Regions from separate parts of the Phreatobacter sp. GW821-FHT04C01 genome, predicted to be linked through region 1. Evidence: riboswitches for the same ligand, from Rfam matches in the RefSeq annotation. Region 1 holds a riboswitch; each other region holds the start of a gene.
The links. A riboswitch is a leader RNA that binds a small molecule or an ion and turns the genes downstream of it on or off. The one in region 1 is predicted to bind thiamine pyrophosphate.

Region 1 (5,539 bases):
GATCACGCCGACCTTCACGTCGTCGCGGTTGGGCAGGCCCAGGTGCTCCTTCGGCGTGACGTAGCAGAGCATGGCGCAGCCGAACCAGCCGATCATCGCCGCCCCGATGCCCGACGTGATGTGATCATAACCCGGCGCGATATCGGTGGTCAGCGGTCCGAGCGTATAGAAGGGCGCCTCGCCGCAGGCCTTCAGCTGCTTCTCCATATTGACCTTGATCTTGTGGATCGGCACGTGGCCGGGCCCTTCGATCATCACCTGGCAGCCCTTTTTCCAGGCGATCTGGGTCAGTTCGCCGAGCGTTTCCAGTTCGGCGAACTGAGCGGCGTCATTGGCGTCGGCGATGGAGCCGGGACGCAGGCCGTCGCCGAGCGAGAACGACACGTCATAGGCTCGCATGATGTCGCAGATCTCTTCGAAATGCGTGTAGAGGAAGCTCTCCTTGTGATGCGCCAGGCACCATTTGGCCATGATCGAGCCGCCGCGCGAGACGATGCCGGTGACCCTTTTCGCGGTCAGCGGCACATAGGCCAGCCGCACGCCGGCATGAATGGTGAAATAGTCGACGCCCTGCTCGCACTGTTCGATCAGCGTGTCGCGATAGACCTCCCAGGTCAGCTTGACCGGATCGCCGTCGACCTTTTCCAGCGCCTGGTAGATCGGCACCGTGCCGATCGGCACCGGCGAATTGCGGATGATCCATTCGCGCGTGTTGTGGATGTTGCGGCCGGTCGAGAGGTCCATCACCGTGTCGGCGCCCCAGCGGATCGACCAGACCAGCTTGTCGACCTCTTCCTCGATCGACGAGGACACGGCGGAATTGCCGATATTGGCGTTGATCTTCACCAGGAAATTGCGGCCGATGATCATCGGCTCGAGTTCGGGGTGATTGATATTGGCCGGGATGATGGCCCGGCCGCGGGCGATTTCCGAACGGACGAATTCGGGCGTGATGAAGGCCGGGATCTCGGCGCCGAAGCTTTCGCCGTCCGCGATCGTCGCCTGGGCATCGGCGAGTGCCTGCTTGCGGCCGAGATTCTCACGCTCGGCGACATAGATCATCTCCTTGGTGATGATGCCGGCGCGGGCGAATTCATATTGGGTGATCGGCTGGCCCGGCAGGCCGCGCAAGGGCGGGTTCGCCACCGGGAAGGCGCGGGCCAGGTGCTTGCCGGCATGGCCGTTGTCCTCCGGCCTGATGTCGCGGCCGACATAGCGCTCGACACCGCCACGCGCGGTTACCCAGGCCTCGCGCGCCCGCGACAGGCCCTTCTCGACATCGATGACGACGTCGGGATCGGTATAGGGACCCGAGGTGTCATAGACCGCCAGCGGCGCCTCGCCGGAGCCCTCGGTCAGCGCGATCTCGCGCAAGGGCACGCGGATATCGGGGGCGGCATCAGGGATCGCGAAGATCTTGCGCGAGGCGGGCATCGGCCCGGTGGTCACGGCGGCTTTGATGTCTTTGAGAGGTGCGTTCATGACAGGTGCTCCCTTGAGGGCGCGCGTATTGGCTGGTCAGCTGGCGAGGGTCATGGCGACGCCAGCGGCATGCGGTTTCAGGCCGGTTGGCCCAGGCCTTGGCCGCGTGAGAAACTCGGGTTGGCCAACACAAACGGCCTCGTGCGCGCAGCAATGGCTGTGAGCACGAACGTTTGGCGCTGAAATAGCGAAGTCGGCATGCGTCCCATCCCTCCGCCGGCATGACCCGGATCAGGTTCAAGGGTCGCCACGGTGCCAGGATGGTCTCTGGCGTCGTGGCCTCTCAGCCCCCTCACGGGGCTCCCCTTGGAGCGGGATCGACTGTGACGCTTCGGTTCAGGAAGTCAAGGCGGGAGCGCGGCGGGCACCACGCGGTCCGGCAGGAGCGGCCGGTCGCGACGCGCGGGATCCGCCTGGTCCGAGGACGATCGACCGGCCCGCGTCAAGAGAGTAATCTGGGTGCGGGCGAGGGGCGGACCCCAGATGAGGCCAGTGCCATGGTCACCAAGGCGCTCTATGTTCGCTTGGAAGCAAAACCCGGCAAGGAAACTGCGGTCGTGACGTTCCTCAAGGGCGGCCTGCCGCTGGTCGCCCAGGAGCCGGCGACGACGGCTTGGTTTGCGATCCGGATGGGGCCGACCACCTTCGGCATTTTCGATGCCTTTCCCGACGAGGCCGGCCGTGCCGCGCATCTCTCGGGCAAGGTGGCGGCGGCCTTGATGGCGCAGGCCGGCGAACTGTTCGCCGAGCCGCCGGCGATCCAGAACCTGGACGTGCTGGCCGCCAAGCTCCCTTAGGACACGGTATCGAACCGCTTGCCGGCGGGGCGGAGCCGGCCTGGCCGCGCGTCTTGCGGGGGGCGGCCATTTGCGCGCGCCGGCCGATCTTCCCTTTCACCCCGGGCCGCAAATCGGCTAAGACCCGCAACGTTTGTCGCCAGGGAGGCGATCGCCGGAGTCCGCCATGACCGTTGATGCTCATGATATCGGCCGCGTTCTCAACGAGGCGCTGCCCTACATGCAGAAATATGACGACGAGATCATCGTGGTGAAATATGGCGGCCACGCCATGGGCGACGAGGAGGGCGCGCGGTCCTTCGCCCGCGACATCGTCATGCTCGAGCAATCCGGCATCAATCCGGTGGTGGTCCATGGCGGCGGCCCGCAGATCGGCCAGATGCTGGCCAAGCTCGGCATCAAGAGCCAGTTCGTCGACGGCCTGCGCGTCACCGACAAGCAGACGGTCGAGATCGTCGAGATGATCCTGGCCGGCTCGATCAACAAGCAGATCGTCGGCTTCATCAATGCCGCCGGCGGCAAGGCCATCGGGCTCTGCGGCAAGGATGGCGACATGGTCAAGGCGGTCAAGGTCAGCCGCACGGCGCGCGATCCCGATTCCAATATCGAGCAGGCGATCGATCTCGGCTATGTCGGCGAACCCGACAAGGTCGACACCAAGGTACTCGACACCGTGCTCGGCAAGGAGCTGATCCCGGTGCTGGCGCCGGTCGCGACCTCCAAGGAGGGCGACACCTATAACGTCAATGCCGACACCTTCGCCGGCGCCATTGCCGGCGCGCTCGGCGCCAAGCGGCTGCTGCTGCTGACCGACGTGCCCGGCGTGCTCGACAAGAACAAGAACCTGCTGAAGGATCTCTCCGTCGAGGATTGCCGGCGGCTGATCGCCGACGGTACCGCCACGGGCGGCATGATCCCCAAGATCGAGACCTGCATCTACGCCATCGAGCGCGGCGTCGAAGGCGTCGTGATCCTGGACGGCAAGACGCCGCATGCGGTTCTGGTGGAGCTTCTCACCCATGGCGGCGCGGGTACCCTCATCCACGCCTGATCCGATGGGCCCGGCTGTCCGACGGCTTGCCCGGAGAGCGCTGGCGGGCGCGGCGCTTGCCGCGGCCCTTTCGGCGTGGTCGGCGCCGGCCGCCGCCGAGACCAGGCTGTGCAACCGCACCAGCCTGGTCACCGAGGCGGCGATTGGCGTGATGGCCAATGATACCGCGGCCACCCGCGGCTGGTTCAGGCTGGACCCCGGTCAGTGCCGGGTCATCCTGCAGACCGCCGAGGCTCCGGGTCGGCTGTTCCTGAACACGCGCGCGGTGGGCGGCCCGCCCGATGCCGCGCTCGGTCAGCCCGACAATGTCCGGCTCTGCGTCGGCGACGGCGACTTCCTGGTGGCCGCCGCGCTGACCTGCCAGCGGCCGGGCACGCGGCTGGTGCCCTTTGCCGAAATGCGGCCGACCGTCGTCGACGGCATCGCCATCCTGTTCCTGTCGGAAGAGGCCGATTACGACCTGCCGCAGGCGCGCCGCGCCGGTATCCAGCGCCTGCTGACCCGCATGGGTTATGACCCCGGCCCGATCGACGGGCTCGACGGTCCGCGCACCGACGCGGCGCTCCGGGCCTTCGTCGCCGATCGCAACCTGCCGGCCGATAGCGGCGGCGCACCTGATATTTTCGACACGTTGATGGCCGGCCTGCGCGCCGGCGAGGGGCCGGGTTTTGCCTGGTGCAACGACAGCGGCAACCGCATCATGGCGGCGCTCGGCGTCGAGGAGGCCGGCCGCGTCGTCACCCGCGGCTGGTTCCGCATCGAGCCGGGCGCCTGCCTGAAGCCGCCGATCGATGCCGCGGCGGCGCGGGTCTATTCTTTCGCGGAAGCCGTCGATGCCGAGGGCCGCCCGGTGCTTTCGGCCGGCAAGCCGCTGACCTATGGTGGCGAGGTCGCCGCCTGCATTCGTCCGAGCGAGTTCGAGATTGCCGGCGCCGGCGATTGCGCTGCCCATGGCGCGACTTCGGTGGCCTTTCTCGAAGTCACCTTCGACGGCCGCCGCCGCGCGTCGGTCCGTTTTCGGGAGCCATGATGTCGAACACTGAAACGCTAGCCGCCTTCGCCGATGTCCAAGCCTGGATCTTCGACCTCGACAACACGCTCTATCCGGCGCACCTGTCGCTGTGGGCCGAGATCGACGGCCGGATCAAGGCCTATGTCGCGAGCTTCCTGAAGATCAGCCCCGACGAGGCCTTCGCGCTGCAGAAGGACTACTACAAGCGCTACGGTACCTCGCTGCGCGGCCTGATGACCGAGCATGGCATGAGCCCGGACGACTTCCTGGCCTATGTCCACGACATCGACCATTCGCCGCTGCAGGCCAATCCCGAGCTCGGCGCCGCGATCGCGGCGCTCCCAGGCCGGAAATTCGTCTTCACCTCGGGCACCCGCTCGCATGTCGCCGCGGTCACCCGCCGGCTCGGCTTCGAAAACCATTTCGACGGTGTCTTCGACATTGTCGATGCCGGCCTGCTGCCCAAGCCGCACCGCCAGACCTATGACAAGTTCCTGGCCGATCACGGGGTGGATCCGAAGCGGGCCGCCATGTTCGAAGACCTGGCGCGCAATCTCGAGGCGCCGCACGCGCTCGGCATGAAGACCGTGCTGGTGGTGCCGGAAAACACCCGCGAGCTGTTCCGCGAGAGCTGGGAGTTCGAAGGCCGCGACGACGACCATGTCGATTTCGTCACCGACGACCTCACCGCCTTCCTGATCCGGCTGAGGCTTTAGTCCTGCCGCGCAACGATTGTGACTGTTTGACTGGACAGGTGTGGTGAAGTTCTTCGCGTGTTTGTCGGTCGGCGACATCCACTGGAATGGAGCTTCCGAGGTCTTGCGCTGGCGGCGCCCGGCAGAAATCGCCAATTGGGCGACGCACCCAGAACGGATCACTCTCGACAAGATGTCGTGCTGAAGTCGTGGATATCAGGGACAAGCCCGGGCAAGACGAGAACTGTCCCTGGAGCGATAGGCGTTGGACTGAGCAGGCGCGGCGGCCCCGTAGTGACGAATACACCGTGAGGCAAAGACATCGTCTTGCCCGGGCTTGTCCCGGGCATCCACGAATTGTCCTCACCAAAAGCAACTCGTCATAATGACCGCGCAACGGTATCCGCTGCGACGGCTTCGAACCGCGACACGCTGTACGAGGCTCCATGGTCTTGCGAAGCGAGCCTCGAATGACGCCCTAACCTTGATGCAATAGGCCGAT
Region 2 (5,539 bases), on a different contig from region 1:
AAAGCGCCGTGCCGATGAGCAGGCGCGAGGAGAAGCTGCGGCCGTAGAAATCGACCATGGCCTCAGCCGCCCTGCCGCGGCGTGATGATCTCGATGGCGTCGCCGTCGTTGAGCGCGGCCTTCGCCCAGGCGGCGCGCGGCACCACCTCGTGATTGACGGCAATGGCGAGATGGCGGTGCTGGTAGTCCAGCTCCTCCAGCAGGGCCGGCAAGCTGGTCGCCGCCGTTTCAGTTCGTTCGCCGTTGACGATCAGGACCATGACATCACCTCTCTGTCGATCAGGTCGCGTTGCAGACCTTGGTGCAGCTGCGCGAGCGTCAGTTCCGCGAGCGCCGGTGCGATGAGAAATCCGTGGCGGTAGAGCCCGTTGACGGTGATCCGCTCCCCGTCGATGGCAATCCGCGGATGGTTGTCGGGAAAAGCCGGCCGAAGCGCCGCGCCGAGCTCGACGATGCGCGCCTCGGCAAAGGCCGGATGCAGCGCATAGGCTGCGGTCATCAGCTCCATGGCCGAACGCAGGCTGACCCCCTCGCCCTCGCTTTCGATCGAGGTTGCACCGATCAGAAAGCGGTTGTCCAAGCGCGGCACGACATAGAGCGGCCAGCGCGGATGCAACAGCCGGATCGGCTGGGTCAATGTGATCTCCGATGTCTCGACCAGCACCGTCTCGCCCTTGACGCCGCGCAGGCCCGGCGCCCGGTCACGGCCGGCGAGCCCGCGGCAATCGATCACCAGCCCGGCCAGCTCGTCGGGATCGCGCGCGGCATCAAAGACGATGCGCCCGCCAGCCTCGGCGATCAGCCGGCGCAGCAGCGGCATGACCAGCCGTGGCTCGACATGGCCCTCGCCGAGGAAATGCAACGCCTCGCGGAAACGCCCCTCGAGCGCCGGCTCGAGGCCGGCAATGGCCGCCGCATCCAGGCGGACATGGCCATCCGTCATCCGGGCGAAGCGCTCGAAATCCGAGCGGTCGCGGGCATGGGCGACCACCAGCGAGCCCTTGAAGGCGAGGTCGGGCAGCGCCTCGCGCCAGAGCGCGAGCGAGCGGATGCCGAGCCGCGTGACCACATCGTCGGCACCTTCGCGCTCGCACCAGGGCGCCAGCATGCCGCCGGCCCAATGGCTGGTCGCCTGGCTCATGGCGTCGTCGCCACGCTCGAACACCGTCACCGCATGGCCGGCCCGCGCGAAGGCCAGCGCTTGCCACAGGCCGGCGATCCCGGCTCCGATGATGCTGATCGGCGCATTGCGCCCTGACGCGTCCTGACGCATCCCTGTCCCTCCGCCGGCATGATCCGGATCAGGTTCAAGGGTCGCCACGGTGCCGGCATCCAAACCGGCGTTGCAGCCTCTCAGCCCCGTCGCGGGGCTCCCCTCAGAGTTTCATGGAATCTGGGCCCCTCGCCCCGCCGCGTCAACCCCCGTCGGCGACGGTGGACAATCCCGCTCCGATGGCGTGAGCTTGGGGCCGAGCCGCCGATGCCCGAGACGGCCGCAGCAAGGAGCCGTGGCCATGCCCAGGGATTGTCGTGGACTGACCGTGACCTGCGCATCGCAAGCGGCGGCGGAGGCCTTCGACCATGCGGTGGCCGGCTATCTGACCTATCGCCTGGACACCGCCGCCCGGCTGAAGGCCTGCCTGGAGCTCGACCCGGACTTCTGTCTCGCCCATGTCCTGCGCGGCTACCTGACGCTCGCCGCCTTCAACCTCGCCGTGGTTCCGGTGGCGCGCGAGGCGCTGGGCCAGGCGAAGCGGACCGCGGCGACCACGACGACCCGCGAGCAGGCCCATGTCGCGGCGCTGGAGGCCTGGGTCGACGGCCGGCTCGATGAATTGCTGGCGCGCTGGGAGGCGATCGTCGCCGACGATCCGACCGATGTCGTCGCTTTCCGGCTGCATCATTTCAACGCCTTCTGGCTCGGCCGGGCCGAGCAGATGCTGAGCACCGTCGAAACCACCTTGCCGCAATGGGAGCTGGGACTGGCCGGACGCGGCGCCGTGCTCGCCTGCCGGGCCTTCGCCAATGAGGAATGCGGCAACTACACGGTCGCCGAGAATTCCGGGCGCGAGGCGATCGCGCTCGATCCCGGCGACATCTGGGCCACCCATGCCGTTGCCCATGTCCTGGAAATGCAGGGGCGGCGCAGCGAAGGCATCCTGATGCTGCGCGAGCTGGAACCGCACTGGCAGGGCGGCAACAATCTCAAGCATCACCTCTGGTGGCATCGTGGCCTCTATCATCTCGAACGCGAGGAGTTCGGCGAAGTCCTGGATCTCTACGACCAGGGCTTTCGCAATCTCGCCTCGCCGATCGTCGCGATGCAGCCCGACCTCTATATCGACGTGCAGAACGCCGCTTCCATGCTGTTCCGGCTGGAACTGCAGGGCGTCGATGTCGGCGACCGCTGGATCGAGCTGGCCGACAAGGCCGAAGGCCGGATCGGCGACTGCCTGAACACCTTCACCTTGCCGCATTGGATGATGGCGCTGGTTCGCACCGGGCGCTTCCAGGCCGCCGACGCCTTCCTGGCCGGGCTCAAGGCCGCGGCGGCGGGCTCGGACACGGTCGCCGGCCTCGTCCGGCTCTATGCAATGCCGATTTCGGCGGCGGTGCTCGCCCATGGCCGCGGCCGTCACCAGGAGGCGGTCGAGCTGATGCGGCCGGCGCTCGGCGGCATGTACCGGCTCGGCGGCAGCCACGCGCAGCAGGACGTGCTGGAGCAATTGTTCACCGACGCGGCGGTGAAGGCGGGTTCCATCGGCGATGTCCGGCTGATGATGGAGCGGATCGCGGGGCGCTACCCGCTGCCGCCGGAAAAGCGCATCGGCTATCGCCACGCGGCCGCGCTGACGGCGTGAGGGAGCGGCGGGTTGGTAGACTGCCGAGTGACGATGATGAGCGCCAAACGCGCCCCTTGTATGAAGAGCAAGACTGAAGTCGTGGATGGCCGGGGCAAGCCCGGCCAAGACGAAAAGTGCCTTCGAGGGCGCGCGTTGGATCGACGATCACATGACGTATCGTGCCCCCGGCCGGCGTGAGGCCCACGTCGTCTTGCCCGGGCTTGTCCCGGGCATCCACGACTTCTCGGCACCGAACTCAACCGGCCATGATTGCCGTGCCGCTGGGGCTAGCCGGCGTCCGGCTTGCTCGGCGGCGGCCCGTCGCCCGCCCAGCTCACCCCCGACGTGATCAGGCGGGCGCTGCGGCCGAAGCTGAGATAGGACCAGACCCAGTCGAGCATGACCGAAAGCCGGTTGTGAAAATCGATCAGGAAGAAGATGTGCACCATGCCCCAGAACCACCAGGCCAGGGTGCCCTTGAGCTGCAGCCGGCCGAGATCGGCGACCGCTTCGCCGCGGCCGATGGTCGCGAGATTGCCGCGGTCGACATAGTGGAACGGCCCGGAATGGGCGCGGCCGGCAAGCCGCGCGGCGATGACCGCGGCGACGTAGGCGCCTTGCTGCTTGGCCGCCGGCGCGATGCCCGGCACCTGCCGGCCGTCCTTGCCGGCGACGTGGGCGGCATCGCCGACCACGAAAATCTCGGGATAGCCATGGACGGACAGGTCATCCTCGACTTCGACGCGGCCCGCGCGGTCGAGCTTGATGTCGCCGCCGAGCCATGAACCGACGGGCGAGGCCCGCACGCCCGCGGCCCAGATGATCGTGCGGCAGGCGATTGCGTCGGCGCCGACTTCGACACGGTCGGCAAAGCAGCCGGTGACCGCGAGGTTCAGGCGCACGTCGACGCCCAGGCGCTCCAGGCCGGCCTTGGCCGCTTCCGACAGTTTCGCCGGCATGGCGGGCAGCACCCGCGGCCCGGCCTCGACCAGGATGATGCGCGCCAGCTTCGGATCGATATTGCGGAAATCCGCGGCCAGGGTATGGCGCGCCAGTTCGGCGATGGAGCCGGCCATCTCGACGCCGGTCGGACCCGCGCCGATCACCACGAAGGTCAGGAAGGCCTCGCGCTGAACCGGATCCGCGGCGAGCTCGGCGTGTTCGAAGGCCTCCAGGATGCGCCGCCGGATCGCGGTCGCATCCTCCAGCGTCTTCAGGCCGGGGGCATGCTCGCTCCATTCGTCATGGCCGAAATAGGCATGGGTCGCGCCGGTCGCCAGGATGAGAAAATCATAGGGTATGGCGCCGGCGCTGCGGCCATGGACCTGCTTGCGCGCCCGATCGACCCGCACGACCTCGTCGAGCAGGACGGTGGCATTGGCCTGGCGCCGCAGGATCGAGCGGATCGGCTGGGCGATCTGGCCCGGCGACAGGCCGGCGGTCGCCACCTGGTAGAGCAAGGGCTGGAACAGGTGATGGTTGCGCCGGTCGACCAGGACCACGTCGACCGGTGCCCTGGCGAGCGCCTTGGCCGCCGTCAGGCCACCGAAGCCTCCCCCGACAATTACCACGCGTGGCCGGCTCATGACATCTCACCTCTCGACAGGTCCTCACCTCACCCTCATATGGGCTGCGGCGGCAAGCGCGTCATCGCCCCGGTCCCCGGAGATCTGCGTGAGTTCAGGCTTTTTCATCACTCACCCGGAAGTGGTCATCGATCCCGCCGTGCCGGTTCCGCGCTGGCACCTGTCGGACCAGGGGATCCGGCGCATGCGGACCTTCGCCGGCTCAACGCAGACGCGCGGCCTGACGGCGGTCTGGGCGAGCAACGAGACCAAGGCGATCGAGGCGGCGGGAATTCTCGCCGGACGCGCCGGATTGCCCGTCGGCGTGCACCCGGGGCTGCACGAAAACGACCGGAGCGCCACCGGTTTCCTGCCGCCGGCGGAGTTCCAGAGCGTGGCCGACCGCTTCTTCGCGAGCCCTGAGGACAGCGTGCGCGGCTGGGAGCGCGCGGTCGATGCCCAGGCCAGGGTCGTGGCCGCCGTCGATGATATTCTCGCGCGCCATCCCGGCGGCGACCTCGCCTTCGTCGCCCATGGCGGCGTCGGCACCCTGCTGCTGTGCCACAGGCTCGGCGTGCCGATCAGCCGGGCTCTCGATCAGCCCTTCGAGGGGCATTATTGGGGCTTCGACATTGCCACGCGGCGGGTTCAACATGCGTGGCGGCCGATCGCACCGCGCTGACGGCGGGGCACGACGCTTTTCGTCGCGGGATAAAGGGCATGAACTCCCGGCCAAGAGCCCGGTATGCCTAGTCCTCGCTCTCGTCCCGACGCGGCGCCAACCCGGCCAGACGCTCGCGCTCACGACGGGTTGCGGCCTCGTTGGCCCAGAACTGCGCCATTTTTTGCCGCTCGGCCGCGTCGCGCGCCATGTTGGTCTGCATCAGGCAATTGGCGTAGCCGTCGCTGCCACGGGCAAATCCGTAGCCGGCGCAAGCCGAGTTGTCCTGGGCACGCTGCTGTTCCGGCGAAACACAGGCGGCGAGACCAAGACAGACGAAGACGCCCAGCGCCGACACATGAGACAATTTCAAAATTGCACCTCCCGAGACCTCCCGCACCGCGGGAGGCCGATATTGATTGGGCGCAACCAGTGACACGGCGCTCGGGCATGTCTCAATCGCTATTAAT
Region 3 (5,539 bases), on a different contig from region 1:
CGCGGCGTGCGATGCGCGCCGGCCCTGATCAGAAGGCCGGGCGCATGGGCTGCCAGCCGTAGGGCGTCTGAATGTAGTACTGGCCGCTGTTGTCCATGACGAAGGTGTTGCCGCGGCTGTCGCGCTGGGGCACCCCGGGCTGGGTGTGCGGCAGCACGAATTGCTGGCCGTTGGGGGCAAGATAGGTCGAATTGCCCTGCAGCTGGTTGCCGAATTCCTGGTTGTTGCGCTGGTAGCCCTGGGAATAACCCATCTGGGCCTGGCCGCGGGCGGCCTCGGCCTCGCGCAGGCCCTGCATGCCCCGGCGCTGCTGGTCCTCGATCTGGCTGCGCGAGTTCTGGAAATTCCGCATGCCCTCGGCGGTGAAGCGGCCGCGGGCGGCATATTCCAGCGCATATTGCTGCGGCGGCATCTGGCCGCCCTGCATGCGATATTGCTGGTACATCTGCTGGAAATGCGGCAGCTGCATCACCTGCGCCACGATCTGCTGCTGCTGCAGCATCATCTGGGCATTCATCTGCGCGTTCATCTGGGCGTTCAGGGCATTGAGATCCATGCCCTGGGCGATGGCCGGCGGCGACGCCCAGCCCATGGCCATGGCGAGGAGAGCGGCGGGCCATGCCCGGCGGTGACGGAAGGCCATGTCCTGTCTCCTCGTTTCGAAGGGCTGCGCGTGATGAAGCAGCCGGTCCGGCGCCGCGCGGGGCGCCACGTCTTGCACTGGCAGGATGGCCCCGACACCGGCCGGCGCCTACCCTCCGTTCGGAGGGGGCGGGGCCTTTGCCGGCCAGCCCGGCGAGGTCACGGCCGTGAGGCCGGCCAGCGCGTCGCGTTGCTGTTGAAAGGCTGAATATTACCTAGCGTAATCCAGGGTATCGATGCGCTCTGGTGCGAGGCTCGTTTCAGTCGCCGCCGCCGATCCGTCGACTTTTCTTTGAAATATCGTGAGCCGACCAATGGATGCCTGGTCGTGGGCGGCACGCCTGCACTGTCCCGATACCGCCACGTGTTACCGTTCCGCAACATATGCAGCCAATTCACCGCAACTTGAGCCGCGATATTGCCGGGTTCCACACCGCAAGGTAGTGAATATTGCCGCGCGGCCAAGTAATCCCCACCGATTCCGCAGAGTTACGGTCGGTATAAAAACAGACTTGGCGGCGGCGGGTTTTTCGATGGGGCGGGCCATGCGCGGCGGCAAAGCAGAGTTTTCGCGGGATTTGGACAATCGGAAGGTGCGCGCGCCAGGCCTCTACGGCAGGTTGCGGCGGATGCTCCTGGGCGGCGCGGCCTTGGCCGCGATGGGCATGGGCGGCGGCGCGCAGGCCCAGACGATTGACACCACGACGGGCTGGAACGGCTCGAGTTTCATCTCGTCCTGGGGGGTGACCAACACCGCGACCTACGGCCAGACCATCACCGGGGACGCGGCGCATCACCAGCTCACCGGTTTCACCTTCTATCTCAACAGCAACAACACGTCGGCGGCGCCGCAATATCAGGCCTATGTCTATCAATGGGATCCGGTCGGGCAGCGGGTCACCGGACCGGCGCTCTATACCTCGGCGGTGATGACGGCGCCGAGCGGTAGCACCTATGTCCCCGTGACCTTCAATACCGGCACCATCACGCTGACCTCGGGCCAGCAATATGTGCTGCTGCTGACCACCTCGGGCATCCCTCAGGGCTGCTGTTCGGGCTACCGCTACGGATCGCTGGGCGATGTCTATAGCGGCGGCAAGTTCGTGTTCATCAACAACGGTCCGGATTTCAACCAGCTCAGCACGGTGCCCTGGAGCAGTATCAACCAGGATCTGGCCTTCATCGCCAATATGCTGGCGGGACCGCTGTCGCCGTCGCTGCCGGCCGGTGCGCCGGTCAATGCGACCAATGTCGCCCGCGGCATCGACAATGCGGTCGCCGGCGGCGCGCAACTGCCCGCCGCCATCCTGCCGACCTATGTGCTGGTGGGCCAGCCGCTGGTGGCGGCCCTGAACCAGCTGTCGGGCGAGAACAATACCGCCACCCAGGAGGCCGCGCTGCAGGCCTCCAGCCTGTTCCTCAACATCATGCTGGACCCCATGGCGGGCGCCCGCGGCGCCCAGGCGGGCCAGGCCGGCCCCTCGCTGATCCAGATGGCGGACCTGTCCAATCCGCGCGCCCGTCCGGGTGAAGCCGGCTGGAGCGTCTGGACCAAGGCTTTCGCGCAGAGCGGGCGGATCAATGGCGATGCCAATTTCGGCTCGGGCACGACCAGCACCGGGCTGTTCGGCGTGGCGGCCGGTGCCGACAAGCGCATTTCGGCGGATACGCTGGTTGGTTTCGCGCTGGCCGGCGGGGGCACCAGTTTCGGCCTGAACAACCGGGGCAACGGCACCGGCAACATGTTTCAGATCGGCCTTTACGGCTCGACCCGGCTCGGCGACGGCTATGTCTCCGCGGCGCTCGCCTATGGCTGGAACGCCTTCGAAATGAACCGGACCGCCGCCGGCGCGCCGGCCGAGACCTATATGTCGCGAGTCACCGCGCAGACCTATGGCGGCCGCATCGAGACCGGCTGGCGCTTCGGGCTGACCGGCTTCGGCGTCACGCCATACGCGGCGATCGAGGCCATCGGCTATAGCGCGCCGCGCTATGGCGAAACCTTCAGCGCGCCGGCCACCGGCGGCCTGGCGCTGACCTTCGCCGGCCGCAGCACCGTCTCGCTCCGCACCGAGCTCGGCGCCAGGCTCGACGCCAAGACCCAGGTCGCGCCGGGCAGCGAGCTGATCACCTTCGGGCGGCTCGCCTGGGGCTATCAGGCCAAGACCGACCGCTCGATCGACGCGAGCTTCCAGGCCATGGCCAATTCCGGCTTCACCGTCTTCGGCGCCCGGCCCTCGACCCATACGGCGCTGGCTTCCATCGGCGCCGAGCTCCGGCTGTCGGGCGGCATGCGGCTGTCGACCTCGATCGACGGCGAGCTCGGTGATCACCACCGCTCGATACGCGCCAATGCCGGGCTGCGCTATAGTTGGTAGGCCCGTCGGCCAGGGGCCGACCTCCCTCCATCACCATCCGCAGCGCGCGGCCCGCCAAGGGTCGCGCGTTCGGCGTTTTGGGGGAGGAAGGTGATTTGAACTTTGCATTGCTTGCGTCGGGTGATCGTTGGCGTTGCCTGCCTGTTTCGGCTGAGCTGGTCTGAAGGCTCGATGTCACCGCCGGCCGAGCGTAGCGAGGGGAAGGGGGGCCAGGAGCCGTTTCACCGCGCCCTCGGAGCATATGTCCAAGTGATTTCGCTGCGCTGGGCGACAGGCCCTGCCACTCCTGGCCCCCCTTCCCCTCCTTCGCTTCGCTCAGTCGGCCGGGGGTGACGTGGTGGTTCACATGCGTTCCGTGAAGGTCGAAGCGAAAGCTTCGTCCTTTGGGGATGATACCCTCTCGGGCGATGCCACGCTTCTCAAGCGCCCACCCGCTCAGAACGCCTTGAAGGTGATGATGGTGTGGGTGTCCTGGATGCCGGGGATGACCTGCACCTTCTCATTGACGAAATGGCCGATATCGACCTCGCGCTCGACGTAGAATTTGACCAGCAGGTCGAAATTGCCGGCGGTCGAATAGATTTCTGACGCGATCTCGCGGTCGGCGAGCTGGGCGGCGACCTCATAGGACTTGCCGAGCTGGCATTTGATCTGGACGAAAAACGGGATCATGGCGTGCCTCTTTGCCGGCGCGGAGAATCCACGATGGCGGTGCCGGCCGCAAGGGCGGCCAGGCTGTGGTCGGGGAGATTCCATGACGGCGGGGCCGGCGGCAAGGGCGATCCCGGCATGAGCCGCGAAATTCCACAAGGGCGGCACCGCGGGCGGGGGCGGCCTGCGCAAACGGGCCGTGCGCGGAGCGCTCTTGCAGGCCCGGCCGGCTTGGCCTACCACATGGGTCCTGTCTCGTCGGGGTGCCCTAAGCCAAGGGCTGAGAGGCCGCTGGAGCGGTCAACCCGTCGCACCTGAACCGGGTCATGCCGGCGGAGGAAACCGAGATGTCCGGATGGTTCGTCTTGAACGGGGGCCGGTGATGGCCGCAGCCGCGCTCGCCTGGAATGCCGCCGCCCTGCTCGACAAGATCCGGGCGCGCCACCCGCGCATCCATTGCATCACCAACGGGGTGGCCCAGGGCTTCACCGCCAATGCGCTGCTGGCGATCGGCGCTTTGCCGTCCATGACCACCTCGCCGGAGGAGATCGGCTCCTTCGTGCAGGGGGCCGACGCGCTTCTGGTCAATCTCGGCACGCTCGACGACGACAGGCGCCAGGCCATCCGGCTGGCGATCGCGGCGGCCAAGGCCAAGGCGCTGCCCTGGGTGCTCGATCCCGTGTTCATCGAGCGCTCGCCGAGCCGGGCGCTGTTCGCCCGCGAGATCGCCGGCTGCGGCCCGACGGTGGTGCGCGGCAACGAGACCGAAATCGCCGCCTTGAGCCAGGGCCAGCCGGTCGACAGCTATGCCCGCGCGCTGAAGGCGGTCGTCGCGGCCACCGCCGAGACCGACCATGTGCTCGACGGCACCCGCATGGTCGGCACGCCCAACGGCCATCCGCTGATGGCCAAGGTCACCGCCATGGGCTGCGCCGGCGCGGCCCTGATCGCGGCCTTCCTGGTGGTCGCGGACAATCCGTTCGACGGTTGCGCCTGCGCCCTGGTGGCGGCCGGCGTCGCCGGCGAGATCGCGGCCGAGCAGGCCGACGGCCCGGGCAGTTTCGCCAGCGCCTATATCGATGCGCTCTATGGCCTCGATTCCGGCAAGCTCGCCACCCGCGCCCGGGTGCTCTGAAGGGTATTTGCCGTGACGGCCGATCTTTCGCTTTATGTCCTGGTCGATCCCGAGCGGTCGCGCGGCCGCCCCTTGGCGGAGCTGGCGGCGGCGGCCGCGGCCGGCGGCGCGACGCTGATTCAGTATCGCGACAAGCGCGCGGCGACGGCCAGGATGATCGAGACCGCGCATGCCATTCGCATCGCGCTGACCGGCTCGGGCGTGCCGCTCCTGATCAATGACCGCGTCGATGTCGCGCTGGCCGCCGGCGCCGACGGCGTCCATCTCGGCCAGGACGACATGGGGGTGGCGGACGCGCGCCGGCTGCTCGGCGACGAGGCGATCATCGGCCTGACCATCACGTCGCGCGCGGAGGCCGAAGCGGCCGCCGTCGAACTGATCGATTACGCCTGTATCGGCGGCGTCTTCGCCACCACGTCGAAGGACAATCCGAACCCGCCGATCGGCATCGACGGTTTTGCCGCGATCCGCGGCGTGTTCACCCGCCGCTGGCCGCGCCTGCCGGTCGGCGCCATTGCCGGCATCGATGCGAGCAATGCCGCCGCTCTCGCCCGGGCCGGCGCCGACGGCGTCGCCGTCATGTCGGCGGTTACCATGGCGGATGATCCGCGCGCGGCCGCGGCCGTGCTGAAGGCGGCCTTTGCCGCGGGCCGGCCGGAACCGCGCCAAATCGGGAGTGACCAGCCATGACGGCGATCGCTGTGACCATCGCGGGTTCGGATTCCGGCGGCGG

Region 2: another riboswitch for thiamine pyrophosphate. It lies ahead of AC07WJ_RS25355 (FAD-dependent oxidoreductase); the one in region 1 lies ahead of thiC (phosphomethylpyrimidine synthase ThiC).
Region 3: another riboswitch for thiamine pyrophosphate. It lies ahead of thiM (hydroxyethylthiazole kinase); the one in region 1 lies ahead of thiC (phosphomethylpyrimidine synthase ThiC).

What each region holds. Positions count from the first base shown of each region.
Region 1 covers NZ_JBWKTP010000003.1:153,227-158,765, forward strand. Annotated here, with positions in the region: gene thiC (phosphomethylpyrimidine synthase ThiC) at 1-1,482, opposite strand, end outside; TPP riboswitch at 1,674-1,799, opposite strand; gene AC07WJ_RS12455 (putative quinol monooxygenase) at 2,040-2,279, shown strand; gene argB (acetylglutamate kinase) at 2,446-3,330, shown strand; gene AC07WJ_RS12465 (DUF1036 domain-containing protein) at 3,335-4,360, shown strand; gene AC07WJ_RS12470 (pyrimidine 5'-nucleotidase) at 4,360-5,058, shown strand.
Region 2 covers NZ_JBWKTP010000007.1:277,629-283,167, reverse strand. Annotated here, with positions in the region: gene AC07WJ_RS25365 (thiazole synthase) at 1-58, opposite strand, end outside; gene thiS (sulfur carrier protein ThiS) at 63-260, opposite strand; gene AC07WJ_RS25355 (FAD-dependent oxidoreductase) at 251-1,273, opposite strand; TPP riboswitch at 1,262-1,387, opposite strand; gene AC07WJ_RS25350 (tetratricopeptide repeat protein) at 1,515-2,861, shown strand; gene AC07WJ_RS25345 (NAD(P)/FAD-dependent oxidoreductase) at 3,131-4,429, opposite strand; gene AC07WJ_RS25340 (histidine phosphatase family protein) at 4,518-5,090, shown strand; gene AC07WJ_RS25335 (hypothetical protein) at 5,158-5,539, opposite strand, start outside.
Region 3 covers NZ_JBWKTP010000009.1:310,402-315,940, reverse strand. Annotated here, with positions in the region: gene AC07WJ_RS28995 (hypothetical protein) at 29-643, opposite strand; gene AC07WJ_RS28990 (autotransporter family protein) at 1,236-3,020, shown strand; gene AC07WJ_RS28985 (Lrp/AsnC ligand binding domain-containing protein) at 3,456-3,692, opposite strand; TPP riboswitch at 3,921-4,030, shown strand; gene thiM (hydroxyethylthiazole kinase) at 4,027-4,806, shown strand; gene thiE (thiamine phosphate synthase) at 4,819-5,496, shown strand; gene thiD (bifunctional hydroxymethylpyrimidine kinase/phosphomethylpyrimidine kinase) at 5,493-5,539, shown strand, end outside.